Regions from separate parts of the Streptomyces sp. NPDC002669 genome, predicted to be linked through region 3. Evidence: riboswitches for the same ligand, from Rfam matches in the RefSeq annotation. Region 3 holds a riboswitch; each other region holds the start of a gene.
The links. Region 3 has a riboswitch for cyclic di-AMP ahead of ACFYW1_RS33870 (transglycosylase SLT domain-containing protein). Riboswitches for the same ligand answer to the same signal wherever they lie in the genome.

Region 1 (9,668 bases), on a different contig from region 3:
ATGACCGTCTCGTCGTTCTCCAGCGTGAGGAACTCGGAGATCATCGCCCCGCCCGACAGGTTGGGCGCCGCGTGGGTGTCCGGCAGCTGGGGCAGGTCGATCACCGGGAGCCGCAGCAGTCGGCCCGTCGACGTCACCACGCCCACATCGCCCCGCGCCGTCGCGGGCACGGCCGACACGATCACGTCGTGCTTGGCCCGCCTGGCGTCCTCGGCGAGGACGATCGGCTCGTCATTGGCGGTACGGGCCAGCAGACCGGTCGAGGAGAGCAGCACCCGGCACGGGTCGTCCGCGACCTCCAGCGGCACCGCGGCGACCTGCGTACCGGCCGACTCCAGCAGTACCGTGCGCCGGGCGGTGCCGAACTTCTTGGCGACCGCGGCCAGTTCCGTGGAGACGAGCTTGCGCAGCTCGGTGTCCGATTCGAGGATGGCCGTCAGCTCGGCGATCTCGGCGTTGAGCCGGTCCCGCTCGCTCTCCAGCTCGATCCGGTCGAACCGGGTCAGCCGGCGCAGCGGGGTGTCCAGGATGTACTGCGTCTGGACCTCGCTCAGCGAGAACCGCTCGATGAGCCGCTCCTTCGCCTGCGCCGAGTTGTCGCTGGACCGGATGAGCCGGATGACCTCGTCGATGTCGACCAGCGCGACGAGCAGGCCCTCGACCAGGTGCAGCCGGTCGCGGCGCTTGCCCCGGCGGAACTCGCTGCGCCGGCGCACCACGTCGAAGCGGTGGTCGAGGTAGACCTCCAGCAGCTCCTTGAGGCCCAGCGTGAGCGGCTGCCCGTCGACCAGCGCCACGTTGTTGATGCCGAAGGAGTCCTCCATCGGCGTCAGCTTGTAGAGCTGCTCCAGCACGGCCTCCGGCACGAAGCCGTTCTTCACCTCGATGACCAGGCGCAGGCCGTGCTCGCGGTCGGTCAGGTCCTTCACGTCCGCGATGCCCTGGAGCTTCTTCGCCGAGACCAGGTCCTTGATCTTGGCGATCACCTTCTCCGGGCCGACGGTGAAGGGGAGTTCCGTGACGACCAGCCCCTTGCGACGGGCCGTCACGTTCTCCACGGAGGCGGTCGCGCGGATCTTGAACGTGCCGCGTCCCCGGGCGTACGCGTCCTTGATGCCGCCCAGGCCCACGATCCGGCCGCCCGTGGGCAGGTCGGGACCGGGCACGAACCGCATCAGGGTCTCCAGGTCCGCGCCCGGGTGCTTGATCAGGTGCCGGGCGGCGGCGACGACCTCGCCCAGGTTGTGCGGCGGCATGTTGGTCGCCATGCCGACCGCGATCCCGGACGAGCCGTTGACCAGCAGGTTCGGGTACGCGGCGGGGAGAACGGTCGGCTCCGTCTCCTGACCGTCGTAGTTCGACTGGAACGCGACGGTGTCCTCGTCGATCGACTCCGTCATCAGCGACGTCGCGTCGGCCATCCGGCACTCGGTGTACCGCATGGCGGCCGGCGGGTCGTCGTTCCCGAGCGAGCCGAAGTTTCCGTGGCCGTCGACCAGGGGGAGCCGCATGGAGAACGGCTGCGCCAGACGGACCAGCGCGTCGTAGATCGACGCGTCGCCGTGCGGGTGCAGCTTGCCCATGACCTCGCCGACCACGCGGGCGCACTTCACGAAGCCGCGGTCGGGGCGCAGGCCCATCTCGTTCATCTGGTAGACGATGCGGCGGTGCACCGGCTTCATGCCGTCCCGGGCGTCGGGCAGGGCCCGGGAGTAGATCACCGAGTACGCGTACTCGAGGAAGGAGCCCTGCATTTCGTCGACGACGTCGATGTCGAGGATCTTCTCCTCGAAGTCGTCCGGCGGCGGGGTCTTCGTGCTGCGGCGGGCCATCGCTGCTGCGACTCCTTCACGGATTCTGTTCGGGCAACCTCAGGTTCTGACGCGGACCATTGTGGACCGCCGCACTGACATCCCCGACCTCGACCCGGCCCAAAGGGCGTTCGGGGCGCCCGCCGACGGGGTTTCCCGCCCCCTCGCGCGGGGGTGCGCCCCCCTTTCACGCGAACTTCCGCGGTACGGGAACTTCGCCAGGCGCGTGTGCGCTTGCTTACAGTGGCAGGTCTCGCAGGAAATCCAGTATCGCGATCGAAGGGACGTACATGCCCATGGGTCACACGGCCACAGCTCAGGCCGGCTCCGGCGGCTTGACAGCGACCGAGCACCGCCTGGCCAACGGCCTGCGCGTGGTGCTCTCCGAGGACCATCTGACCCCGGTCGCCGCAGTCTGCCTCTGGTACGACGTCGGCTCGCGCCACGAGGTCAAGGGACGCACCGGCCTGGCTCACCTCTTCGAGCACCTGATGTTCCAGGGCTCCGGCCAGGTCAAGGGGAACGGCCATTTCGAGCTGGTGCAGGGGGCCGGGGGCTCGCTCAACGGGACCACCAGCTTCGAGCGCACCAACTACTTCGAGACCATGCCCGCCCACCAGCTGGAGCTCGCCCTCTGGCTCGAAGCCGACCGCATGGGCTCGCTGCTCGCCGCGCTCGACGAGGAGTCCATGGAGAACCAGCGGGACGTCGTCAAGAACGAGCGCCGCCAGCGCTACGACAACGTCCCCTACGGCACGGCGTTCGAGCGGCTGACCGCCCTGGCCTACCCCGAGGGCCACCCGTACCACCACACGCCGATCGGCTCGATGGCCGACCTGGACGCCGCGACCCTGGAGGACGCGCGCACCTTCTTCCGTACGTACTACGCGCCCAACAACGCGGTGCTCTCGGTCGTCGGCGACATCGACCCCGAGCAGACCCTCGCCTGGATCGAGAAGTACTTCGGCTCCATCCCGTCCCACGACGGCAAGCAGCCGCCGCGCGACGGCACGCTCCCCGAGATCATCGGTGAGCAGCTGCGCGAGGAGGTGCGCGAGGAGGTTCCGGCGCGCGCCCTGATGGCCGCCTACCGGCTGCCGCACGACGGCACCCGGGAGTGCGACGCGGCGGACCTCGCGCTGACCGTGCTCGGCGGCGGCGAGTCGTCGCGGCTGTACAACCGTCTCGTCCGCCGCGACCGCACGGCCGTGGCGGCCGGGTTCGGACTGCTGCGACTGGCCGGAGCGCCCTCGCTCGGCTGGCTGGACGTCAAGATGTCCGGCGGGGTCGAGGTGCCGGAGGTCGAGACCGCGGTCGACGAGGAACTCGCCCGGTTCGCCGCCGAGGGCCCCACGCCCGAGGAAATGGAGCGGGCGCAGGCCCAGTTGGAGCGCGAGTGGCTGGACCGGCTCGGCACGGTCGCGGGCCGCGCGGACGAACTGTGCCGCTTCGCCGTGCTGTTCGGCGACCCGCAGCTCGCCCTGACCGCCGTGCAGCGGGTGCTCGACGTGACTGCGGAGGAGGTCCGGGCCGCGGCCGGGGCCCAGCTGCGCCCGGACAACCGGGCGGTGCTGGTCTACGAGCCGGTCGAGTCGGCCGAGGCCGCCGACGAGACCGACGCCGACGACACCGACGCGCACGAAGGAGCGGGCAAGTGACCGACGCCGCGACTGGAGTTTCGATGCAGTACCACCCGCAGCCGGCCCCCGGCGTCGCACGGCCCTGGGCCTTTCCCGCCCCGGAGCGGGGGTCCCTGCCCAACGGCCTGACGGTGCTGCGCTGCCACCGCCCCGGCCAGCAGGTCGTCGCGGTGGAGATCTTCCTCGACGCCCCGCTGGACGCCGAGCCCGAGGGCTTCGACGGCGTGGCCACGATCATGTCGAGGGCGCTCTCCGAGGGCACGGACAAGCACACGGCGGAGGAGTTCGCCGCCGAGCTGGAGCGCTGCGGCGCCACTCTCGACACCCACGCCGACCACCCCGGCGTCCGGGTCTCCCTGGAGGTCCCGGCCTCCCGGCTCGCCAAGGCCCTGGCCCTGGTCGCCGAGGCGCTCCGGGCGCCCGCCTTCCCGGACGGCGAGATCGAGCGGCTGGTGCGCAACCGGCTCGACGAGATCCCGCACGAGCAGGCCAACCCGGCCAGGCGCGCCGCCAAGCAGCTCTCCAAGGAACTGTTCCCGGCCGCGGCGCGGATGTCGCGCCCGCGTCAGGGCACCGAGGAGACCGTGGAGCGGATCGACTCGGCGGCGGTGCGCGCGTTCTTCGACGCCCACGTCAGGCCGTCCGCCGCGACCGCCGTGGTCGTCGGCGACCTCACCGGCATCGACCTGGACGCCCTGCTCGCCGACACGCTCGGCGACTGGTCGGGCGAGCCCGCCGTGCCCCGGACCGCCCCGCCGATCACCGCCGACGACACCGGCCGGGTCGTGATCGTCGACCGTCCGGGCGCGGTGCAGACGCAGTTGCTGATCGGCCGGATCGGCGCCGACCGGCACGACAGCGTGTGGCCGGCCCAGATGCTCGGCACGTACTGCCTGGGCGGCACGCTCACCTCCCGGCTGGACCGGGTGCTGCGCGAGGAGAAGGGCTACACCTACGGCGTGCGGGCCTTCGCCCAGGTGCTGCGGTCGTCCGCCCCGGACTCCGAGTCGGGCGCGACCGGTGCCTCGATGATCGCCATCAGCGGATCCGTGGACACGGAGTCCACCGAGCCGGCGCTCAAGGACCTGTGGACGGTCCTGCGGACCCTGGCGGCGGAGGGACTGACGGACGAGGAGCGCGAGACGGCCGTGCAGAACCTCGTGGGCGTGGCGCCCCTGAAGTTCGAGACCGCGGCCTCCGTCGCGAGCACCCTCGCCGACCAGGTCGAGCAGCACCTCCCCGACGACTACCAGGCACAGCTGTACGCCAGGCTCGCGGAGACCGGCACGGTCGAGGCGACCGCGGCGGTCGTCAACGCGTTCCCGGAGGACCGGCTGGTCACGATCCTCGTCGGTGACGCGGCCCGGATCGCGGAGCCGGTCCGCGCCCTGGGCATCGGAGAGGTCTCGGTGGTCTCCGGCTGACGAGCGGCCCTGCCGGAAGACAGAAGGCCGGATAGTCGCATATCGGGACGAAGGGAGGGTTGCGGCGAAGAGGGTTTCGCCGCAACCCTCCCTTTTGTCCGCTCTTGGGGAGAGGTTGCCTGGTTGCCCTGTGGGATGCGCTACAAAACGGCCTGTCCGTTTGGTGAACGTAAGCGGTCCCGCTTAGCGTCGGCTCGGCTGTCCGCCACTTGTATGCCGCAACCGCGACGTACCGGGCAGTCATCGCCGAGTCCCCGTACGGCGCGAGCCAGGGGAGCCGGGGACCCATGAAGTCCCTGGGGTGAATCGGAGGCCCGAGCCGCGACGGCCGGGGCGTCCGTAGGAGACCTTCCTGCTCCGAACCCGTCAGCTAACCCGGTAGGCGAGAAGGAAGGAAAGGACCAGCCACTTCATGGCGTTCACCCGTGCCACCGGGAAGCATCGTGCCCCGAGCCGCCTGACGCGCGGGAGCGCGAAGGCCGTCGGCGTCGCGACCCTGGCCACCACCGGAGTCATCGGCGGCCTGGCCTCCCCTGCCCTCGCCGCGGGCTCCGACGCCCCCTCCGCGAGCGGGGCCGGCCTGAACCAGGTCATCGCCATCGACGCGACCCTCGCCGACCAGATCGAGGCCCAGGCCGACGCCCAGCAGCACCAGGCCGATGCCGTGGCGAAGGCGAAGGCGGAGGCCGAGAAGAAGGCCGAAGCCAGGAAGAAGGCCGTGGCGAAGGCCAGGGCCGAGGCGAAGCGCGCGGCCGAGGAGCGTGCCGAGGAGGCGCGTGCCGCCCGGTCCGCCGAGCGTGCCCGGCTGGGCGCCTTCCAGCTGCCGCTCGCCGGTTCGTACATCAGCACCGGCTACAAGGCCGGCGGCTCGCTCTGGTCCTCCGGCAGCCACTCGGGCGTCGACTTCCACGCCGCCTCCGGCAGCTCCGTCGTCGCCGTCGGCGCCGGTACGGTCGTCGAGGCCGGCTGGGGCGGCGCGTACGGCAACAACGTCGTGCTCCGGATGACGGACGGGACGTACACGCAGTACGGGCACCTCTCCTCGATCGGCGTCTCCGTCGGCCAGCGCGTCGGCGCGGGCCAGCAGATCGGCCTCTCCGGCTCGACCGGCAACTCCACCGGGCCCCACCTCCACTTCGAGGCCCGCACGACCCCGGAGTACGGCTCCGACGTGAACCCCGTCGCGTACCTGCGCGCCCACGGCGTCAACGTCTGACCCGAGCACCCCGCGGCACCCTCCACGCCCTTCCGATGGCCCCGGCAGCCCGCCGGGGCCATCGGCGTATCCGTCAAGGGGCCCGGTGCGGGTGCCCGCCCGCCGAACCGCCCCGCGGCCAAAAGATATTCATGAATTTCCGTCCGGCATCGGAAACACGGTCGCATTGCAATAGAGTCACGGGGCAGGTATCGGCCGGCCGCGGTGTGCGGGGGATCGAGGCGGAGGTTCGGACATGCGCATTCCGGCGCATTCGGTATGCACGGCAATTCGTGACGACATCGTCTCGGGTTTCTTCGAGCGGGGCAGCCGACTCACCGAGGAGTTGCTGGCGCGCCGGTACGGGGTTTCCCGGGTCCCGGTGCGGGAGGCGTTGCGGACCCTGGAGTCGGAGGGGTTCGTGGTCACCCGCCGTCACGCGGGCGCCTGTGTCGCCGAGCCCACCGAGCTGGAGGCCGCCGATCTCCTGGAGGTCCGGATGCTGCTGGAGCCGCTGGGCGCCGCGCGCGCCGCCCGGCGCCGCACCGAGGCACACCTCAAGGTGCTGCGCGGCCTGGTCAGGCTCGGCCGGGACCGGGCCGGGCGGGGCGAGACGGAGGACCTGCGCCCGCTGGACGGCTGGTTCCACGAGACGCTGGTGCAGGCATCGGGCAGCCCCGGTCTGACCGCCCTGCTCACCCAGCTCCGACACAAGACCGCCTGGATGTACACGGTCGAGCCGCCCGCCCGGCCGATGGACTCCTGGGCCGAGCGCGGGGCCATCGTGGACGCGGTGGCGCGCCGTGACGCGGACCGGGCCAGGGCGCTGGCCGCCCAGCACGTCGAACGGGCCGCGGCCGCGCACCGGCTGCGCCGGACGGACCGGCCGGGGGGCCGCACGGCCCGGCGGCCCGCCGTACCGCGCACCGACCGGGTGAGGACCTCGCAACATCCCGTAAACACCACGGGCGCGCGGCATTAACAATCGGGCCGTATAAAAAGGGGTGAAGTGTGATTCCGGAGGGAAGCGGGCCCGGTCCGCGATAATTCCACCCGTCCGAATTCCCCTGCCCCGATTCCATGGGCCGTCATTCCGGGAGCCGGGCCCACTCGGGTCCCTCCACATGATTTCGGCCGGAGGAAACAAAAGAGCCGCGGCTCCGGTTCAGGGTGCCGCGGCTCTCTCGCAGAAAATGTTTCAGACGGTCTCCGGGAGCTCCTCGAGCCCCTCGGCGACCAGCTTCGCCAGACGGTCCAGGGCGACCTCGGCGTTGTCGGCCTCGGACGCGAGCACGATCTCCTCGCCCCCCTGTGCGCCGAGACCGAGCACCGCGAGCATGGAGGCGGCGTTCACCGGGTTGCCGTCGGCCCTGGCGATCGTCACGGGAACGCCGGAAGCCGTGGCGGCACGGACGAAGATGGAAGCGGGGCGGGCGTGCAGGCCCTCGGCCCAACCGACGTTGACGCGGCGCTCAGCCATGGTTCTGCCCTTCATGAATCAACAGTTGTCTAGACCATTCTCTCACGCGGTGCGCGGTGCTCCGAACGGCCCGGAACATGCCCGCGACGCCCGCGGCAGCGCCGAACGGCCCTCTCAGCCTGCCCCGGCCCCGGGCCCCACGCGACCGCTGGCGGCGCCGTAGTCTTTGCCCATGCAGCCCGCGCCGGAGCAGAGCCCGCATCACGCCTATCCCGACCACTGGGAAGCCGACGTGGTGCTCCGCGACGGGGGAACCGCACGGATCAGGCCCATCACCACGGACGACGCCGAACGGCTGGTCAGCTTCTACGAGCACGTCTCCGACGAGTCGAAGTACTACCGGTTCTTCGCCCCGTACCCCCGCCTGTCCGACCGGGACGTGCACCGCTTCACCCATCACGACTACGTCGACCGGGTGGGACTCGCCGTCACGGTCGGCGGCGAGTTCATCGCGACCGTCCGCTACGACCGGATCGACGGGCGGGGCAGGCCCGCCTCCGCCCCCGCCGACGAGGCCGAGGTCGCCTTCCTCGTCCAGGACGCGCACCAGGGCAGGGGAGTGGCCTCGGCCCTCCTCGAACACATCGCGGCCGTCGCCCGCGAGCGCGGCATCCGGCGCTTCGCCGCCGAGGTGCTGCCCGCCAACACCAAGATGATCAAGGTGTTCCGGGACGCCGGCTACACCCAGCAGCGCAGCTTCGAGGACGGCTCCGTCCACCTCACCCTGGACCTCGAACCGACCGCCGAGTCCCTCGCCGTCCAGCGCGGCCGCGAGCACCGCGCCGAGGCGCGGTCCGTGCAGCGCCTGCTGGCCCCGGGATCCGTCGCCGTCATCGGCGTCGGCCGGACCCCCGGCGGGGTCGGCCGCACGGTGCTGCGCAACCTCCTCGGGGCCGGCTTCACCGGCCGCACGTACGCCGTGAACCACGCCTTCGCCGAGGACCGGGACACGGTCGACGGCGTCCCGGCCCACCGTTCGATCGGCGAGATCGGGGAACCGGTCGACCTCGCGGTCGTGGCCGTGCCCGCCGACCGGGTCCCCGAAGCCGTCGAGGACTGCGGTGAGCACGGCGTGCAGGGCCTGGTCGTCCTCTCCGCCGGATACGCCGAATGGGGCGCCGAGGGCAGGGAACGGCAGCGGGAGCTGGTCCGCCAGGCCCGCTCGTACGGCATGCGGATCATCGGCCCGAACGCCTTCGGCCTCATCAACAACGCCGAAACCGTCCGGCTGAACGCCTCCTTGGCCCCCGAACCACCCGCCCCCGGACGCATCGGGCTCTTCACCCAGTCCGGAGCGATCGGCATCGCCCTGCTCTCCGGGCTGTACCGGCGCGGCGCGGGCCTGTCCACCTTCATCTCCGCGGGCAACCGCGCCGACATCTCGGGCAACGACTTCCTGCAGTACTGGTACGAGGACCCGAACACCGACGTCGCCCTGCTGTACCTCGAATCGATCGGCAACCCCCGCAAGTTCACCCGCCTCGCGCGGCGCACCGCGGCCGTGAAGCCGGTGGTCGTGGTCAAGGGCGCCAGGCACAGCGGCTCCACCCCGCCGGGACACGCGGTGCCGGTCAGCCGGATCCCGGACGCCACGGTCTCGGCGCTCATGCGGCAGGCGGGCGTGATCCGGGTCGACACCGTGACGGAGATGGTCGACGCCGGGCTCCTCCTCGCCGACCAGCCGCTCCCGGCCGGTCCCCGGGTCGCGATCCTCGGCAACTCGGAGTCGCTCGGCCTCCTCACGTACGACGCCTGCCTCGCGGAGGGGCTGCGCCCGCGCCCGCCCCTCGACCTGACCACCGCGGCCACCCCGCAGGACTTCAGGGACGCCCTGGGCCGGGCGCTGGCCGACGAGGGCTGCGACTCGGTGATCGTGACGGCGATCCCGTGGGTGGGCGAGGACGGCGAGGCGGAGGCGGGCGACGGGGAGGTGCTCGCCGCCGCGCTGCACACGGCCGCCGCCGCGGGCCCGGCCAAGCCCGTGGCCGTCGTGCACGTGGAGATCGGCGGACTGGCGGAGGCCCTCGCCGCGGCCACCAGCACCGTCACCCAGCCGGGCACCGCGACCGGATCCCCCTCGGCCACGGCGCCCACCACGGCGCCGGCCCCGGACCCCGC
Region 2 (9,668 bases), on a different contig from region 3:
GGTCGTCCCCGAAGTCGACCGTGGCCTTCGCCTGGTCGCCGACGCCCTCGACCGCCGTCACCGTGCCGAGGCCGAACTGGTCGTGCGTGACCCGGTCCCCGACTGCCAGCGTGACCGTCGGCTTGCTGTCCGAGGCCCGCCGGGTGGCGAAGCCCGAGGGGCCGGAGCGCGCGCGGGAGGCGGACAGCGACGAGGTGATCCCCGTCGTCGGCCCGGCCGGGGCCGCCATCGGCCCGGTCCGCTTCCACTCCAGGTGCTGGTCCGGGATCTCCTCCAGGAACCGCGACGGCGGGTTGTACGAGGGCTGCCCCCACGCGCTGCGCATCGCCGCCCGGGTCAGGTAGAGCCGCTCGCGGGCCCGGGTGATGCCGACGTAGGCGAGCCGCCGCTCCTCCTCCAGCTCCTTCGTCTGGCCCAGTGCCCGCATGTGCGGGAACACGCCGTCCTCCAGGCCGGTCAGGAAGACCACCGGGAATTCGAGGCCCTTCGCGGTGTGCAGCGTCATGAGCGTGATGACGCCGGAGCCGTCCTCGTCCTCGTCGGGGATCTGGTCGGAGTCGGCGACGAGGGCCACCTTCTCCAGGAACTCGGCGAGCGTGCCCGTACCGGTGGTGGCCGCGGGGGTGCCCTCCTCCGTGCCGTCCCCGGCCGCCGCCGCGCGCTCCTGCTCGAATTCGAGGGCCACCGAGGCGAGTTCCTGGAGGTTCTCGATCCGGGTCTCGTCCTGCGGGTCGGTGGACGCCTGGAGTTCGGCCAGGTAGCCCGTGCGTTCCAGGACGGCCTCCAGGACCACCGCGGGGCCCGCGCCGGACTCGACGATCGTGCGCAGCTCCTCCATCAGCGTGTTGAACCGCTTGACGGCGTTGGCCGACCGGGCCGCCATGCCGTACGCCTCGTCGACCCGGCGCAGCGCCTGCGGGAAGGTGATCCGCTCCCGCAGGGACAGGGCGTCGATCATCGCCTCGGCCCGGTCGCCGATGCCGCGCTTGGGCACGTTGAGGATGCGGCGCAGCGGGACGGTGTCCTCCGGATTGGCGAGGACGCGCAGGTAGGCCAGGATGTCCCGGACCTCCTTGCGCTCGTAGAAGCGCACGCCGCCGACGACCTTGTAGGGCAGCCCGACGCGGATGAAGATCTCCTCGAAGACACGGGACTGGGCGTTCGTCCGGTAGAAGATCGCGACGTCACCGGCCTTGGCGTCGCCCGCGTCGGTGAGCCGGTCGATCTCGTCCGCGACGAACTGCGCCTCGTCGTGCTCGGTGTCGGCGACGTAGCCGGTGATCCGGGCGCCCGTGCCGGCGTTCGTCCACAGGTTCTTGGGGCGGCGGCTCTCGTTGCGTTCGATGACCGCGTTGGCGGCGGACAGGATCGTCTGCGTGGAGCGGTAGTTCTGCTCCAGGAGGATCGTGGTCGCGTCCGGGTAGTCCTCCTCGAACTGGAGGATGTTGCGGATGGTCGCGCCGCGGAAGGCGTAGATCGACTGGTCCGCGTCACCCACGACGCACAGCTCGGCCGGGGCGTCGCCCTCGCCCGCCGGCCCGACCAGCTCCCGCACGAGGGTGTACTGGGCGTGGTTGGTGTCCTGGTACTCGTCGACCAGGACGTGCCGGAAGCGGCGGCGGTAGTGCTCGGCGACGTCGGGGAACGCCTGGAGCAGGTGGACCGTCGTCATGATGATGTCGTCGAAGTCCAGCGCGTTGGCCTCGCGCAGCCGGGACTGGTACATCGTGTACGCCTGGGCGAGCGTCTTCTCGAAGCCGTCGGCGGCCTGGCCGGCGAAGGTCTCCTCGTCGATCAGCTCGTTCTTCAGGTTGGAGACCTTGGCCGTGAACGACTTCGGCGGGAAGCGCTTCGGGTCCAGGTCGAGGTCGCGGCAGACCAGGGCCATCAGTCGCTTGGAGTCGGCCGCGTCGTAGATCGAGAACGACGAGGTGAAGCCGAGCTTCTTCGACTCGCGGCGCAGGATGCGCACGCACGCGCTGTGGAAGGTCATGACCCACATGGCGTTGGCGCGCGGTCCGACGAGCTGCTCGACGCGCTCCTTCATCTCGCCGGCGGCCTTGTTGGTGAAGGTGATCGCCAGGATCTGGCCGGGGTGCACCCCGCGCTCGGCCAGGAGGTGGGCGATCCGGTGGGTCAGCACCCGGGTCTTCCCGGAACCGGCCCCGGCGACGATGAGCAGCGGGGCGCCCGCGTGCACGACGGCGGCGCGCTGTTCGGTGTTCAGCCCGTCGAGGAGCGCCGCCGGGTCGATGACCGGGCGGGGGGCGCCGTCGCGGTAGTACGCGTCCCTGGGCGGCGGCCCGTCGAACACGTCCCCGAAGAGCCCCTCCGGCACCTCTTCGGGTGCGGTGTCCTCGGGGGGCGGCGGGGGCTCTTCCTCCGAGTGCTGGAGGCCGGCCAGGAAACTGTCGTCAAAGAGGCTGCTCATCGCTTGTCGAGTCTAAGCCGCCGCGCGGACACCCGACGGGCCCTTGCCGAACCGCTCCCGGCGGACACGCACGGGGAGCGGGCGCGCACACCACGTGAGGGGTTCCGGTCCCCCGGCCGCCCCCGCCACCCAGGTCACGAAAATGTATCGGGCATATCGAACATCGACCTTCCCAGCGGCACACCGGTTGGCTAGCGTGCTCGACCGGGCAGCCCGTACCCCCTTTGCGGCGAACCACGCCGAGCGGGAGCCCGCGCCGAATCCGGGCTGCCCTCGCGGGCGTTCGGAGCCGGGGACCCAACAGGCAAGACCGGGGTGAATCGGTCCTCATCCCCCACTGAACGGACCGTAGGGCAGCCTTCCGTTCCGCCCGAACCCGACAGCTAACCCGGCAGGCGGTCCACGGAAGGAGATGCCCGACTTGGCATCGCACCGCAAACCGCGCCCCCGGACGTTCAGCAACGCACCGGCCGTCGGACTCACCACGGCGGCGCTGGCGTCCGTGACCCTGCTCTCCACGCAGAGCGCCACGGCCGCGCCCGACCCGAAGCCCGGCATCGAGGACGTCCAGAAGAAGGTCGACGACCTCTACCGGCAGGCGGGCACCGCGACCCAGAAGTACAACCTGGCCAAGGAGGCCTCCACCGCCCAGCGCGCCAAGGTCCGGGGCCTGCTGGACGACGTGGCCGAGCGCGCCGACAAGCTCAACGAGGCGCGCCGGACGCTCGGCGCCTACGCCGCCGCGCAGTACCGCAACGGCTCCATCGCGCCGACCGCCACCTTCTTCCTGGCCGACGACCCGCAGGCGTACTTCGACCAGAGCCGGCTGCTGGACCGGATGACCGGTCGGCAGCAGAAGGCGGTCACCGACTTCCAGACCCAGCAGGCCAGGGTGGCGAAGAAGCGCTCCGAGGCGGTACGGAGCCTGGAGACCCTGACGACGACCCAGGCCACGCTGCGCACCAGCAAGCAGAACGTCCAGAAGAAGCTGGGCGAGGCGCGCACGCTGTTGTCGAAGCTGACCGCCGAGGAGAAGGCGCGGCTCGCGGCGCTGGAGCGGAAGAAGGAGGCGGAGGCCAGGCGCAAGGCCGAGGAACTGGCGAAGCAGCAGGCCGCCGCCAAGGCGGAGGCGGACCGCAGGGCCGAGGAGGCCGCGAAGGAGGCGGGCTCCGGCAGCGGTACGGGCACCGGTACCGGCTCGGACAGCGACGCCACCAGGACGGACAAGGTGCTCGCCTTCGCCCGGGCCCAGATCGGCAAGCCGTACGTCTGGGGCGCGACCGGCCCGGACTCGTACGACTGCTCCGGGCTCACCCAGGCCGCGTGGAAGGCGGCGGGCGTCGACCTGCCGCGCACCACCTGGGACCAGGTGAAGGTCGGCACCCGGGTCGCCACGGCGGACCTGCGGCCGGGCGACCTCGTCTTCTTCTACGACGACATCAGCCACGTCGGCATCTACAAGGGCGACGGGATGATGATCCACGCGCCGAAGCCCGGGGCGAACGTGCGCGAGGAGTCGATCTACTACATGCCGATCTACGGCAGCGTGCGCCCGGCGTGACGACCGCGTCGGCCGGGCTCGCCGCTCCGGGCCCGGCCGGCACCCCGGCCCGGCCGCTGCCCCGCCTCGCGCGGCGGGTCGGCGGCCGGGCCGGGGCCGGCAGCGGGCGAACAGGCGATCGGGCAGACCTCGGGCCGGCACGGGGCCCGGGAGGCGGGCTCAGGTCCAGAGCGTGGCGATGAAGATGTTGGCGAGCGTCAGGCCGCCGACCGCCGCGAAGACGCCCTTGTCGACCGTCTCCTCGTCCCGCTTGACGTAGACGAGCGCGAGGATGACGACCAGGATCAGCGTCTTGATCCCGATCTTGATGTTGTTCACGTGGCCGCCGTCGGCCTCGTTCAGCCCGACCAGCGCGACACCGGTGACCAGCATGGTCAGCGCACCGTGCAGCATCGCCGGTACGAACCGGGCCGTGCCCGCACCCATCGCCTTCATCTGGGTCAGGAAACCACCCAGCAGCGAGGCGATGCCGATGACGTGCAGGGCGACGAAGACATGAATGAGTACGTCCATGAGGCCGCAGCCTAACCCCGCCCATATCACCGCCCCGCAGGCAGGTGCGACTTCCCGGCCGCTTCACTCGTGTCTGTACCCAATGCCTCGCTCTGGTGCAATTTCCTCGATCACTCAACGACAACGCCACGCCAAATTCGGGCAATAAGCGTCATTACGACTCCTGCCCGTGCCCCGGGTCTAGCGTCCCTGACCAGGTGACCGGCTCCATCGCCGCTCCGTCCCCGGACGGCGCACCGGTCGCCCCGCCGGGCGGTCCGGCGGCGGGCCGCTCCCCCGTGGCGCCCGTCGCCGGTTCGCCGGTGGGCCCGTCGGTAGTCCCCGACGGGCAGTCATCAGGAAGGACGCACGCCCTCGTGGCAGCGCATCGAAAACCCAAGCAGCGCCCGTTCTCCGGCTCTGCTGCCCGCACCGCGGCCGGTCTCGCCCTCACCGGGGCCGCCACCGCCGTCGTGCTGCCGGGGTCGGCGCACGCCGACCCCGACCTCACCCCCGCCCAGGTCAAGGCCGAGGTGGACCGGCTGTACCACGACGCGGAGGTCGCCACCGAGAAGTACAACGGCGCGAAGGAGAAGGCGACCGCCGCGACCGAGGCCCTGAACGCCCTGCGCGACGAGGCCGCCCGCCGGACCGAGCGCCTCAACACCGCGCGCGACGAACTGGGCGCGTACGCCGCCGCGCAGTACCGCGCCGGCGGCATCAGCCCGTCCGTGCAGCTGGCGCTCTCCTCCGACCCCGACCAGTACCTGGAGCGCGCGGCGTTCGTGGACCGGGTCGGCGACCGCCGGGCCGCCGCGATCGACCGGGTCCGCAAGCAGGTCGCCCGGATCGCCGAAGTGCGCTCGCGGGCCGACAAGAAGCTGACCGTGCTGGCCGCCCGCCAGGCCGAGCTGAAGAAGCAGCGGGCCACGATCAGGACCAAGCTGGCCGACGCGCAGCGGCTCCTCGCCCGGCTGACCCCGCCGGAGCGCGCCGCGTACGAGGAGTCCGGCCACGGCGGGTCCGGCGGTACGGACACCGCGGCCCGGGCCGGCCGGACCGTCGCGCGCGGCCCCGTCCGGGCCCCGAACGCCCGTGCCGCCGCAGCCGTCGCGTTCGCCTACGGAGCGATCGGCAAGCCGTACGTCTGGGGCTCGACCGGCCCCTCCTCGTTCGACTGCTCCGGGCTCACCCAGGCCGCCTGGCGCTCCGCCGGGGTCTCCCTCCCCCGGACCACGTACACCCAGATCAACTCCGGGCAACGCATCCCGCGTTCCCAACTCGCCCCGGGCGACCTGGTGTTCTTCTACTCCGGGATCAGCCACGTCGGGCTGTACATCGGCAACGGGCAGATGATCCACGCGCCGCGCACCGGGTCGACGGTCCGGATCGCGCCGATCGACCAGATGCCCTTCGCCGGGGCGACACGCGTGGCATAGGCTCCCCCCGATTCCGATCCGGAGCGGGCGCCGTCGGGCGGCCGCGCCCGGGTCGGACCAGCACCGGGTCGGCCCGCCGTCGGGGGCGACCCGCCACCGACCAACCGGCCCGAGGACACCCACACATGCCCATGGACATCGATGTCCAGACCCATGCCCGCACCCTCGCCCTGCGCTCCCCCGACCACCTCCGGGTCGGCCCGTTCACCGTGCGGTACAACCCCGACTGGTCCATCAAGTACGCCAATTACGCCATACCCGACCAGGACGCCGAACCCACGCCCGGGGAACTCGACGCCCTGATCGCGGTGTTCCGCGAGCACGACCGGCTGCCGCGGCTGGAGTTCCTGCCCGGCTGGGCGCCCGCGGTCGAACCCGCGCTGCTCGCTGCCGGGTTCACCGTGGAGAACCGGGCCCCGATCATGGCCTGCGCCCCGGACGGGCTGCTGACGCCGAAGCCGGTGGCGGACCTCGTGATCGGCGAACCGGCCACCGACGCGGAGTTCGCCGCCGCCGCGCTCGTCCAGCACCACGGGTACGGCGGGACCGGCGAGCCCGAGGACGGCACGGAACGGTGGCTGCGCACGGCGGTCGGGGGCGGCGGGGTCGCGGCCCTCGCCACCGTCGGCGGCACGCCCGCGGGCGCGGGCGGCTGCTCGGTCCCCGTGGACGGCCTCACCGAACTGGCCGGGCTCGCCGTCGCCGACGCGTTCCGGCGCCGGGGCATCGGCGCCGCGCTCTCCGCCCACCTCACCGCGACCGCCTTCGAGCGCGGCTGCCGGGTGGTCTGGCTGGAGCCGGGCGACGCCGACGTCGAGCGGATCTACGCGGGCATCGGCTACCGCCGGATCGGCGAGAAGCTGAACATCTCGCTCGACCCGGCGGCCTGACGGGCCTTCCTGCCGGGGCTTGCGGCCCGGCGGCTCAGACCAGCCGTCGGGCCGTCGCCCACCGGGTCAGCTCGTGCCGGTTCGACAGCTGGAGCTTGCGCAGCACCGCCGAGACGTGCGACTCGACCGTCTTCACCGAGATGAACAGCTGCTTGGCGATCTCCTTGTACGCGTAGCCGCGGGCGATCAGCCGCAGCACCTCGCGCTCGCGCTGGGTCAGCCGGTCCAGGTCCTCGTCGACCGGCGGCGCGTCCGTGGAGGCGAAGGCGTCGAGGACGAAGCCGGCCAGCCGGGGCGAGAACACCGCGTCGCCCTCCTGGACCCGGAAGACCGAGTCGATCAGGTCGGTGCCGGTGATGGTCTTGGTGACGTAGCCGCGGGCGCCGCCCCGGATGACGCCGATGACGTCCTCGGCGGCGTCCGAGACGGACAGCGCCAGGAACCGCACCGGGTTCTCCGCCGCGCCCATCAGCGGGGCGCAGCGGCGCAGCACCTCGACGCCGCCGCCCCCGGGCAGGTGCACGTCGAGGAGGACGACCTCGGGGCGCGTCGCCGTGATGACGGTGACGGCCTGGTCGACGTCCGCGGCCTCGCCGACGACCTCGACGCCGGTCTCCTCGGTGCGGCCGATCTCGGCCTGGACGCCGGTGCGGAACATCCGATGGTCGTCGACGAGCACGACCCGTACCCGGCGCTCCGGGTCCCCGCCCGGTTCAGTGGTCCTGGTCATCGCTCGCCCTCTCCATCTCCAGCTCGACTTCCGTGCCCCCGTCGGGCACCGAACGCAGCCGTGCCGTGCCGCCGTTGCGCTGCATCCGGCCGATGATCGATTCTCGTACGCCCATTCTGTCCCCCGGTACGGAGTCCAGGTCGAACCCCGGCCCCCGGTCGCGCACCGACACGAAGACCGTACGGCCCTCGACCTCCGCGTACACCTGCACGGCGCCGCCCTCGCCACCGTACTTGGCGGCGTTGACCATCGCCTCGCGCGCGGCCTGCATCTGTGCGCCCAGCTTCTCGTCCAGCGGGCAGTCGCCGACGACGACCACCTCCAGCGGGACGCCGTGCTTGTCCTCGACCTCGGCGGCGGCGCGCTTGACGGCCTCGGCGAGGGTCTCGGGTTCGTCGTCCTCGTCCTTGCCCGTGCCCTCGGGGTTGTACAGCCAGTTGCGCAGTTCGCGTTCCTGGGCGCGGGCGAGCCTGCGGACCTCACCGGCGTCCTCCGCGTTGCGCTGGATCAGGGTGAGGGTGTGCAGCACCGAGTCGTGGACGTGGGCGGCCACCTCGGCGCGTTCCTGGGCCCTGATGCGCATGGTGCGCTCCTCGGACAGGTCCTGGGTCATGCGCACGAGGTAGGGGCCGGCCAGCAGCGCGATGCCGGTGAGCACGGCGATCGCGGCGGTCAGCACGTTGCCGAGCTGGGCGGCGGAGCCGCGCACCACCATGAAGACGGCCAGTCCGAGGCCGACCAGGGCGACCCCGGCGAAGCCCCGGGCCAGGTGCAGGACCCGGCGGCGGCTGCCGACCTCCATCCAGCGGGCGCGCCGGGCGTTGTCGGCCTGCCGCCACACCAGTACGGACCCGGCGCCGATCAGCAGCGTCGGCCAGATGTAGCGGTTGGCCTTGCTGCCCATGTCGACGTTGCCGACGAAGATCATGGCGCCGATGAACAGCGCGATCAGGGCGAAGACCTGGCCCTTGTCGGGTTTGCGGAGCCGACGGGTGCCGTCCGGGGCGGTCTCGAAGAGCGAGCGCGGCGGCTCGACGCCGCCGACGCCGAGCGGGACGACGATCCAGAACACGGCGTAGAGCAGCGCGCCGAGGCCGTCCGCGAAGAACAGGCCGAGGAAGACGAACCGCACCCAGACGACCGGCAGCCCTATGTGCCCGGCGAGGCCGCGCGCGACACCGCCGAGCATCCGTCCGTCCGCGCTGCGGTACAACCGCCGCAGCGGCGGCTCGTCCGGGTCGGCGGTGCGGGAGCCCGGGGCTCGGGTCGTGGCGGCTGGCATGCACCGATCGTCACATGCCCGCGCGGGTGATGGCATCAGGGTCGGTCCCCCACTCGACCCTGAGAGCCCCGCGCCGGGGAGCGGCGGGAAGCCTCGGGTTCCGGTTCCGGTTCCGGCCGGGCCGGGGCCCGGGGTGCCGGACTGCCGGGTCCCCGGGGCCTTCGAGGTCCCGGGTCCCCCGAGGGGCTCGGGGCCAATATCAGGGATCGGCCAGGGTCGGGGCGGGTCCCGGACCGGCGTCCGGCCCGTCACCATGGAGCCATGACCGTTCCCCAGGACACCGCCCCCGGTGTCGCCCAGCCCCCCGAACCGGCGCCGCAACTGCGCCGCAGCCCTCGGCACAAGGTCGTGGCCGGGGTGTGCGGCGGACTCGGCCGCTACTGCGACGTCGATCCGGTCATCTTCCGGATCGTGCTCGGCGTGCTGTCGGTGACCGGCGGCATCGGGCTGATCTTCTACGGCTTCGCCTGGCTGCTGATCCCCGCGGACGGCGAGGAGGAGAACGAGGCGCGGCGGCTGCTGTCCGGCCGGGTGGACGGCGCGTCGCTGATCGCGGTGCTCCTCGCGCTGATCGGCTGCGGGCTGTTCCTCTCCATGCTGAACAACGGCGGAACGCTGGCGTTCTCCGCGATGCTCTCGCTCGCGGTCGTGGGCTTCGCCGTGTGGACGCAGCAGCGCAGGACGGTGGCGCCCGCGGACCCGCTGCACCCGGCGGCGCAGGCGGTGGCCGACGCGCCCCCCGAGGTGAAGGCGCCGCCGTCGCCGGGCAGCCCGTCGTGGTGGCGCGACCCGATCGTCAAGGACGGCACGACGGGGCCGGTGGGCCCGGGCTATCTGTGGGGC
Region 3 (9,668 bases):
ACGTCCTCTCCCCACTGTGCGGGCATCGGGGGGATGCCCGCCCGTCGGCGGGAACTCCTCGCCGACGGCCGGGCACCGCACAGAACGCGTCCGGGGAGGGTCAGACCCGCGCGTCCTCCGGGATGCTGACCGTCCAGTGGGTCTCCTTGCGGGGCCGCAGGTAGAACGCCCAGTAGAGCGTGGCGACCGCGGTGATGCCGCCGGTCCACAGCAGGTACTCGGTCTCCTGCTGGGTCAGGATGTACGCGAGCACGACGATCAGCAGCACGGGGACCGCGGGCCACAGCGGCATGCGCCAGGCCGGTGCCTCGCGGTGCGCGCCCCGGCGGCAGAGCAGGGCCGCGACGGCGACCAGCAGGTACATGGCGGTGACGGAGACGCCGGTGACGCCGTACAGGGTGTCCAGGTTGACGAAGCACAGGGCGGCGCCGGGCACGCCGACGATCAGGGTCGCGACCCAGGGGGAGCCGAACCGGCCGAGCCGGGACAGGGCCCGGTTGACCGGCGCGGGCCATGCCTTGTCGCGGGCGGAGGCGAACAGCACCCGCGAGTTCTGGATGACCATCACGATGCCCGCGTTGATGATGGCGAGGGCGACGCAGAGGCTGACGAAGGTGCCGACGGCGGAGTTGGACCAGGCGGCGACCATGGTGTTGAGGTCGCCGGAGGTCAGCGCCTCCAGGTCCGGTGCGCCCAGGGTGATGGCGATGACGGGGACGAGGATGACGGCCGTGGAGATGGCGAGGGTGGCGAGCACGGTGCGGGCGACGTTGCGCCGCGGGTCCTCCAGCTCCTCGGAGAGGTAGACGGCCGTGGAGAAGCCCTGGGTGATGAAGAGGGCGATCGCGAGTCCGGAGATCACCATCATGGCCGTGACGTTCGACGTGCCGCCGTCCGGCTGGGCGACCGATCCGTGCACCAGCGCGGAGGCGCCGCGCTCGGAGTGCGCGAAGCCGAGCACGGCGACGACGGCCGCCGCGATCACTTCGAGGACGAGGAAGATGCCGGTGATCCACGCGTTGGCACGCAGGTCCAGGAGGCCGGCGAGGGTGGCGAGGAGCATGACCCCGGCGCCCGCGACGGGGGCGGGGATGTGCACGACGGGCGCGAGGTAGTCGGCGGTCCCCATGGCGATGACCGGGGGCACGATCATCACGACCAGCAGCGAGAGCACGAAGACCAGCCACCCCGCCAGCCGTCCCGCCATCGTCGACACCATGGCGTACTCGCCGCCGGCGCTCGGGATGAGGGTGCCGAGCTCCGAGTAGCAGAAGGCGACCGCGATGCAGAGCAGCGAGCCGATGGCGATGGTGAGGGCGGTGTACGTGCCGAGACTGGAGAACAGGTCCGGCACGACCACGAAGAGGGTCGAGGCGGGCGTCACGCAGGAGAGCGTGAGCAGCGTTCCGCCCACGACGCCGATGGAACGCTTGAGCTTCTGTGGGGTGGGGCCGGTCGCTGGGGCGAGCGCCTGGGGAGCGCTGAGCGTGTCGGTCATCGTGCGGTTCCGATCAACAGTGATGGTGTTCGAGCGCGGGAGCGGTATCGCCTCCAGACGAGGACGTGATGAGTGGTTTCGGCGCTCCCAGCGCGACATGCAATCCCGACGAGTTCCGTAGGTCAAGAGCTGTTCACCTTCGGAATTCGTTGCCGTGGAGCATCGATCCGGCGTTTTTGCGCTAACAGCGCTTCTTTTCCCGGGGGTCGGCGGGTACGGGAACCGTAGCCGTGCCGGGAGGATTGTTCCGCCCGTATCCGAATGCCGGAAGGCGTGGGGGCGGCCGGGAACGCGGGGCACGACGGCCGCGGGTCGCGCATCGGCCGTCTTGGTGCCAGCCTGGAGTCATGGCTTGGGCGTCGTGGACGACTCGTAGTGTGTTCTCCGGGCACGGTGGCGTGCTCACGGACGAGGTCGGTGTCCTGTCGGGGGATCTGACCGTTCATACGACCTGGGCGGACGACACGGCCCAGATCACCGTGCAGTACACCGGCGCGATCGACTGGTTCACCATGTCGGGCAGCCCCGTGCCGTGCTGTTCGGAGGAGGACAGCCGGCACCTCCACGAGATGGCGGTGCGGGCGGTCCGGGAGGGCGGCGCGGCGACCGTCCCCGCGTCGCCGGGCAGGGAACCGGGACCGGTCGGATAGCTCTTTCGGGACTGCCCGCGGGCCCACCGTCCCGGACCGCTCCTGGCGGGACACGTCGGCCCGGCCGCCGTACGCCGCGCAGGGCCGGGGTTCCACGGGGCCGGGTTTCGCCGGGAGTTCCCCGGGCCGGGAGTTTTACGGAGCCGAAGGTTCACCGCCCGCTGCGGGCTCCCGCAGGGCGGCGGCGACCAGTCCCGCGATCTCGTCCCCCGGCACGTCGCCGCCGCTCACCAGCCGGTCGAAGACCAGCCCGTCCACGCAGGCCAGCAGGGTGAGGGTGCGCCCCTCGGCGTCCGCCACGCCCCGTGCGTCCAGGAACTCCCGCACGATCTCCCGGGCCGCGTTCCGGCGCGGTACGAGGATCTCGCGCAGTTCCGGATGGCGCACGCTCTCGACCGCGCACGCGTAGCGGGCGAGCGACCGTCGCCGCCCCTCCCCGGTGAGCCGTCCCGCGACGAACGCGGCGAGCCCGTCCGCGAGTTCACCGGGGGTCCGCGGCACCGGGGTCCGCTCCCCCGCCGTTCGCAGCTCCGCCTGGTCCCGTTCGACGAGCCGCCGGACGAGGCCGGTGAGCAGGGCACGGCGGGTGCGGAAGTAGGCCGAGGTGGTGCCCGGGGGAAGGCCCGCCGCCCGGTCCACGGCCCGGTGGGTCAGTCCGCGCATCCCCTCGTCGGCCAGCACCTCGATGGCCGCGTCGGCGAGAACGGTGCGTCGATCGGTACTCATCCCCTCTTTCTACACCTGTAGAGGCGGCGTAGCACTCTCCTTCTACAGGTGTAGAAGACCGAGTGCGTGGCGGTACGGCGCGGAAGAGGGGCGGCATGGGCGGCAGTGCGGTGGTGGTCGGCGGGGGCATCGGCGGGCTGGCCGCCGCGATCGGACTGCGCCGGGCCGGCTGGAGGACGACCGTCGTCGAACGCGGCGCCGGACCGGACGACGCGGGCGCGGGCATCTCCCTGCATGCGAACGGCATCCGCGCACTGGACGCCCTCGGGGTCGGGGCCGCGGTGCGCGCGGCCGCCCGGCCCCAGTACACCGGCGGCACCCGCACCCCGGACGGACGTCTGCTGGCACGCATGGACGGGGCGGCGCTGGAGCGCGAACTGGGCACCCCGATCATGGGCATCCCCCGGGCCGTGCTGCACCGGCTGCTGCGCGCGGCGCTGCCCGCCGGGGTTCTGGTCACCGGGGCCGAGGTGACCTCGGTCGACCGCTCCGACGCCTCCCGGGTCCGGCTCGCCGCGGGCGATGCCGTGCTCGACGCGGATCTGGTCGTGGCCGCCGACGGCGTGAACAGCCGCCTGCGCGCACAGCTCTTCCCCGAGCACCCCGGTCCGGTCCACAGCGGTTCGACGGTGCTGCGCGCCATCACGGAGTCGCCGGTGGAGCTGGACACCGACTTCGAGCTGACCTGGGGCCGGGGGGCCGAGTTCGGCCACATCGTGTTCGCGGACGGCCGGGCCGAGTGGCACGCGGTGTTCAACTCGCCCGCCGGGGTGCGTCATCCGGACCCGCTCGCCGAGGTCCGCCGCCGGTTCGGCGACTGGCACGACCCCGTTCCGGCCCTGCTGGCGGCGACCCGGCCGGGCGCCGTGCTGCACCACGACGTCAACGAGCTGGTCACCCCGCTGCCCTCCTACGCGGTCGGGCGGGTCGCCCTCCTCGGCGACGCCGCCCACGCGATGACCCCGAACCTCGGCCAGGGCGCCTGCCAGGCGCTGGAGGACGCGGTGTCGCTGGCCGCCGCGCTCCGCGCCGGGCCCTGCGTGGAATCGGCGCTCCGCCGTTACGACGCCGAGCGCCGCCCCCGCAGCCAGTCGGTCGCGAGGGCGGCCCGTCGGGCCGGCCGGATGGGGCAGCAGCTGTCGCATCCGGTGGCGGTCGCACTGCGCGACGCGGCGCTGCGGCTGGCCCCGTCGCGGGTCACCGTCCGCGCCGTCCTGCGGCACGCCGACTGGACGCCCCCGCGGCCGGACTGACCGGGCGGTACGTCAGTAGGCCCCGTTGACGTTGTCGATGGAGCCGTACCTGGCGGCGGCGTAGTTGCACGCCGCCGTGATGTTGGCGACCGGGTCGTAGCTGTCCATCGACGTACCGGGCACGTGGTAGGCGCGGAACGTGGGGTCGATGATCTGGAGAAGCCCCTTGGAGGGTGTGCCAGCGGCGGCGTTGGAGTCCCAGTTGTTGATGGCCCGGGGGTTGCCGGAGGACTCGCGCATGATGTTGCGGTGGATGCCCTCGTAGCTGCCGGGGATGCCGTGCCGGGCCATGACGGCCAGCGACTCCTTGATCCAGCCGTCCAGGTCGTTCGTGTACGTCGCGGACTGCGCGACGGCCACGCCGGTGGACTGCGCCGGTGTCGCCGACGCCGTTCCGGCGACGGCGAGCGGGAGCACGAGGGCGGCCACGCCCGTGCCCACGGCGATGAGGCCCCGGACCTGCGGGACGGGCCTGCGACGACGGTACGCGCCCTTTGCGAGCATGGTGAATTCCTCTCCGTCGCCTACGAGGTGAGCTGTCGGGTTCGGGCTGGAGATGCCCGGCCGCACACGTATGCGGCTTCACCCCGAGCCGTTCCGGATACCGGACCGGCGGCTTGCCTGGGTCCCCCGTTCCTGCCGTGCACGAGTGAGTCGGATTGCCGGACGGCGGCAGGATTCGGCGTTCCGTCCGGATTGACGGTGACCGTAGGCGAGAAACACCGAAAGGAACAAGACCTCGAATTCCGCACGCAATTCATTCGCAAGATCGAATGGCAGAGAATTCAGTAACGCACTTCACACCGAACGGCCGAATTCCCTTGCGGGGAAAGGGAACCGGCCCGTGCGGGTCGACATCGCGGGCAGCAGGCGTGATACGCGCCACTTAATCACAAAAGGTGCATTTCCAATGCCATCAAAGCTGGGCAAAAGGTATAGAAACTCCCCTATTGCCCAGCAAGTGAAACGGGGCAGAACGCCCGCGAGTTCACGCGTTCCTCGCCCGGATGAGGAACGCGGGGAGTGCGGCCCCGCTCGGCGGGGCCGCACTCCTTTCGGGATCAGAACCTTTCGAGGATCTTGTTCATCTGCTCGATCTCGGCGGTCTGGGCCGTCACGACGGCCTCGGCGAGCTTCTTCGCCTCGGCGTTGTCGCCCTTCTTCTGCTCGTCCTCGGCCATGGTGACCGCGCCCTGATGGTGGGCGATCATGAGCTGGGCGAACTTCTTGTCGAAGTCCTTGCCCTTGGCCGCCTTCAGGTCGTCCATGTCCTTGTCGGACATCATTCCGGGCATTCCCGCACCGTCCGAGCCGTGATCCATTCCGGGCATGTCACCCATCGGGGCTTCCGGCAGCGGCTTGCCCCACGACTTCAGCCAGCCCTTCATCGTGTTGATCTCGGGGTCCTGGGCCTTCTCGATCGCGGTGGCCAGCTTCTTGATCTCGGTGTCGGCGGCACGGCCGTCGGCCAGCTTCGCCATCTCGATGGCCTGCTGGTGGTGCGGGATCATCTCCTGCGCGAACTTCACGTCCGCGTCGTTGAACGCACCGCCCCCGGCGGCCGGCGCGGAGGCGCTGCCGGATCCGTGGTTCATGCCGGGCATGGACGAGCCGTCGGACTTCGTGTCGTCGGAGGAGCCGCACGCCGTGAGCGCCAGGGCGAGGGCGGCGACGGTACCGGCGGTCGCGAGTACGCGACGGCGACGGACAGCGGGGGACAGGGAAACGCGCATGCTGGGTTCTTTCCAGGTGGACGCGCCACGTCGGTGGCACGCGGAACGAATGGGCCGTCCGACCGGTCCGGCCGCGGTGGGCCCGGACCGGCGGCCCCTCACGTCCGCGCGACACACACCTGGAGCAGCAGGTCCCTGCCGCCGAACGGCGGCCCCCGTCGTTCCGGACCGCGCACGGCCGCGCGGCGCCCGGTGACGCCCCGGGCCGCCAGGCCCACCAGGCCCAGCGCGAGGAGCAGCGGCAGCACCCGGTCGCGGGTCTGGGTGAACACGCACGACTCACCGCTCGCCGAGGACAGGTCCCCGGCCGCCCGGACGGTGCCGCCCCCGTGCCGCGCGGCGGCATGACCGGCCGGCTCCATGGCTGCGGTTGCGTGACCGGCCGTCTCCATGGGCTCGGCGGGCAGCGGGCCGGACGGCTCCCGGGCCGTCGTCATCGCGTCGTGGCAGCCCCCGGCCGCTCCGACCGGGGCGCCGTGCATGAGGAACAGCCCGCACAGGACGGCGCACAGCACGAGCAGCCGGGACGCTCCCGGTGCACGTGTCGGTCCGCGGTCCACGGCTGCCTCGAACTCCTCGGTCGTACGGGTCCTGCGGTACGGGCCCGACGATACCCCCACCGGGTTTGCCCGTCCCACCGCACCCCCTGCCGGACACCTTGCTCGGCTACCGTGCCCCCGGATCGAGCGCCCCGGCCGTCCGCGGACCTCCCGCACGGGGTGACCGGCAGGGAGTGGAACGATGAACGCATCGGCGGGAACAGGCGGGTTGAGGCGCCGTCTGGGCGTGTTCGACGCCGTGGTGATCGGCCTGGGCTCGATGATCGGGGCAGGCGTCTTCGTCGCGCCGGCGCCCGCCGCGGGCGCGGCCGGGTCGGGTCTGCTGATCGGCCTGGGCCTGGCGGCGGTGGTGGCCTACTGCAACGCGACGTCCTCCGCGCGGCTGGCCGCCCGCCACCCGGAGTCCGGCGGCACCTACGTGTACGGGAGGGAGCGCCTCGGCGACTTCTGGGGTCACCTCGCCGGTTGGGGCTTCGTCGTCGGCAAGACGGCTTCCTGCGCGGCGATGTCACTGGTCGTCGGTTCCTACGTGTGGCCCGGCCGGGAGCACGAGGTGGCCGTCGCCGCGGTGGTGGCGCTGACCGCCCTCAACTGCGTCGGTGTGCACAGGTCCGCCCGGCTGACCCGGGTGGTCGTCGCCTTCGTCCTCGCCGTCCTCGCGGCGGTGGTCACCGCCGGGCTCGGCGGCGGCACCGCGGACGCCGGGCGCCTGGCCGTCGGTGCGGACGCCACGGCCGGGGGTGTGCTCCGGGCGGCCGGTCTGCTGTTCTTCGCGTTCGCGGGCTATGCGCGGATCGCCACGCTCGGGGAGGAGGTCCGCGACCCGCGGCGCACCATCCCCCGGGCGATCCCCCTCGCACTGGGCATCGCCCTGTTCGTCTACGCGGCCGTCGCCGTCACCCTGCTCGCCGTCCTGGGCCCCGACCGCCTCGCCCATTCCCCGGCGCCGCTGGCCGAGGCCGCGCGCGCTGCGGGGGCGCCCGGTCTGGTGCCCGTGGTCCGGGCCGGTGCGGCCGTCGCCGCGCTCGGCTCACTGCTCGCGCTCGTCCTGGGCGTTTCACGCACCGTCCTGGCCATGGCCCGTGACCGTCATCTGCCGCACGTCCTGGCCGCGGTGCACCCGCGCTTCGGCGTCCCCCACCGGGCGGAGCTCGTCGTGGGTGCCGTGGTCGCCGTGGTCGCCGCCACCGCGGACGTCCGGGCAGCGATCGGCTTCTCGTCCTTCGGCGTCCTCGTGTACTACGCCGTCGCCAACGCCGCCGCCTGGACGCTCGGCCCCGACGAGGGCCGGCCGCCCCGCGCCGTGCCCGTCATCGGTCTGACGGGCTGTCTGCTGCTCGCCTTCGCGCTGCCGTCGGCGTCGGTCGTCCCCGGTGTCGCGGTGCTGGTGGCCGGGGCCGTGGCGTACGGCGTGCGCGGGGCCCTCGGGCGCGCCCGTCGGTGACGGGCTCCGGCGGGACGGGCCGCCCGCCGGACCGTCGGGCGCGGTCGTCAGCGCGGCGGGTCCTCCCCGACCAGGCCGTCCACCGACTCCCGGATGAGGTCGGCGTGGCCGACGTGCCGGGCGTACTCCTCGATCATGTCGATCAGGATCCGTCGCACGCTGGGCGATTCGCCGCCGGGCGTGGTGTACCGGCCCAGGCTTCCCGGGCCGCCGTCGGCCAGTGCCCCGGCGACCAGGGCGCGGGAGCGGGCCACGGCGTCCTGCCAGAGCGTCAGCAACTCCTCGGGGGTGTCATCGGCTGCCGATGTCCAGTCCCAGTCGGGCCGGGCCTCCCAGTCCACGGCGTCCCACGGCGCTCCCGGTTTCCGCGCGAGCAGCAGCCGGGCGAAATGCGTGTCCTCGACGTGGGCCATGTGCTTGAGCAGCCCGCCCAGGGTGACCGTGGACGAGCCGAGGGTGGCCCGCAGACCGGCCGCGTCCAGCCCTCCGCACTTCCATGCCAGGGTGGCCCGCTGGCGTTCCAGCGAACCGATGAGGGTGGCGGCCTCGTCGCCCGCGAGCGGGGGTTCCGGGAAGACCGATGCGTTGTCATCACTCATGGCGGGCAGGGTACGTTCCCGCACCGACAGTCCGGTGATCCCCGGCCCGCCCGCCCGGTGGCCCACGGTGTTCGGCGGTGGATCAGGCGGTGGCGCCATCGCTCCGGCGAAGGGCGTCCGCCTCGCGGGTCCAGGCAGCGTCGCGCAGCAGGCGCAGGCCGTTGAGTCCGACGAGGACCGTGGAGCCCTCGTGCCCGGCGACGCCCAGCGGGAGCGGCAGCGTGCCCACCAGGTCCCAGATGACGAGTCCGGTGATGAACACGCCCGCGATCACGAGGTTCTGCACCACGAGGCGGCGGCAGCGGCGCGAGAGGGCCACGGCGGTGGGTACGGCGGCGAGTTCGTCGCGGACGACGACGGCGTCGGCGGTCTCCAGGGCGAGGTCGGAACCCGCCCGGCCCATGGCGATGCCCGTGTGGGCCGCGGCCAGCGCCGGGGCGTCGTTGACCCCGTCGCCGACCACGAGCACCTTCCGGCCGGCGCCCTCCAGTTCCTCGACGGCGTGGACCTTGTCCTGGGGCAGCAGGCCGGCCCGGACGTCGTCGATCCCGGCTTCGGCTCCCAGGCGGGCGGCGGCGCGCGGGTTGTCGCCGGTGAGCAGTACCGGCGCGCTGCCGGTGAGGCCGGTGAGGCGTTCGACGGTGGTGCGGGCGTCCGCGCGCAGGCGGTCGGCGATGCCGAGGACGCCGACGGGTGTGCCGTCGAGGACGACGAGCACGGCGGTGCGGCCGTCCTCCTCCAGGCGTGCGGCGAGTTCGGCCGCCTCCTCCTCGTGGCCGGTGGTGGTGACGGGCAGCCGGGCGGGGGCTCCGACGGCGACCGTGCGGCCGTCCACGGTGGCGGTGACGCCGGTGCCGGGTGCCGAGGCGAAGTCCTCGGCGGCGGGCAGGTCGAGCCCCCGGGTCCGGGCGGCTTCGGTGACGGCGCGGGCGAGGGGGTGTTCGCTGGGGTGTTCGGCGGCCGCCGCCAGGGCGAGCAGGGCGTCCTCGGTCAGGCCCGGGCCGGCGAGCGGGCGGATGTCGGTGAGGCGGGGAGTGCCCTCGGTCAGGGTGCCGGTCTTGTCGAGGGCCACGGCGTCGACCTGGCCGAGGCGCTCCATCACCACGGCCGACTTGATCAGCACCCCGTGCCGTCCGGCGTTCGCGATCGCGGAGAGCAGCGGCGGCATGGTGGCCAGGACCACGGCGCACGGCGAGGCGACGATC

Region 1: linked by a shared signal. The riboswitch ahead of ACFYW1_RS26565 (M23 family metallopeptidase) and the one ahead of ACFYW1_RS33870 (transglycosylase SLT domain-containing protein) in region 3 are both predicted to bind cyclic di-AMP.
Region 2: linked by a shared signal. The riboswitch ahead of ACFYW1_RS22655 (NlpC/P60 family protein) and the one ahead of ACFYW1_RS33870 (transglycosylase SLT domain-containing protein) in region 3 are both predicted to bind cyclic di-AMP.

What each region holds. Positions count from the first base shown of each region.
Region 1 covers NZ_JBIAQQ010000020.1:51,618-61,285, reverse strand. Annotated here, with positions in the region: gene ACFYW1_RS26580 (DNA topoisomerase (ATP-hydrolyzing) subunit A) at 1-1,832, opposite strand, end outside; gene ACFYW1_RS26575 (M16 family metallopeptidase) at 2,102-3,469, shown strand; gene ACFYW1_RS26570 (M16 family metallopeptidase) at 3,493-4,875, shown strand; cyclic di-AMP (ydaO/yuaA leader) riboswitch at 5,110-5,274, shown strand; gene ACFYW1_RS26565 (M23 family metallopeptidase) at 5,288-6,091, shown strand; gene ACFYW1_RS26560 (GntR family transcriptional regulator) at 6,327-7,052, shown strand; gene ACFYW1_RS26555 (HPr family phosphocarrier protein) at 7,269-7,550, opposite strand; gene ACFYW1_RS26550 (GNAT family N-acetyltransferase) at 7,723-9,668, shown strand, end outside.
Region 2 covers NZ_JBIAQQ010000015.1:139,290-148,957, forward strand. Annotated here, with positions in the region: gene pcrA (DNA helicase PcrA) at 1-2,431, opposite strand, end outside; cyclic di-AMP (ydaO/yuaA leader) riboswitch at 2,676-2,845, shown strand; gene ACFYW1_RS22655 (NlpC/P60 family protein) at 2,844-3,992, shown strand; gene ACFYW1_RS22660 (hypothetical protein) at 4,152-4,505, opposite strand; gene ACFYW1_RS22665 (NlpC/P60 family protein) at 4,862-5,923, shown strand; gene ACFYW1_RS22670 (GNAT family N-acetyltransferase) at 6,049-6,813, shown strand; gene ACFYW1_RS22675 (response regulator transcription factor) at 6,848-7,543, opposite strand; gene ACFYW1_RS22680 (PspC domain-containing protein) at 7,527-8,825, opposite strand; gene ACFYW1_RS22685 (PspC domain-containing protein) at 9,087-9,668, shown strand, end outside.
Region 3 covers NZ_JBIAQQ010000033.1:37,262-46,929, reverse strand. Annotated here, with positions in the region: gene ACFYW1_RS33890 (APC family permease) at 101-1,498, opposite strand; gene ACFYW1_RS33885 (hypothetical protein) at 1,846-2,148, shown strand; gene ACFYW1_RS33880 (TetR/AcrR family transcriptional regulator) at 2,284-2,874, opposite strand; gene ACFYW1_RS33875 (FAD-dependent monooxygenase) at 2,970-4,127, shown strand; gene ACFYW1_RS33870 (transglycosylase SLT domain-containing protein) at 4,140-4,631, opposite strand; cyclic di-AMP (ydaO/yuaA leader) riboswitch at 4,636-4,822, opposite strand; gene ACFYW1_RS33865 (DUF305 domain-containing protein) at 5,189-5,860, opposite strand; gene ACFYW1_RS33860 (hypothetical protein) at 5,959-6,480, opposite strand; gene ACFYW1_RS33855 (APC family permease) at 6,602-7,864, shown strand; gene ACFYW1_RS33850 (DinB family protein) at 7,912-8,463, opposite strand; gene ACFYW1_RS33845 (heavy metal translocating P-type ATPase) at 8,546-9,668, opposite strand, start outside.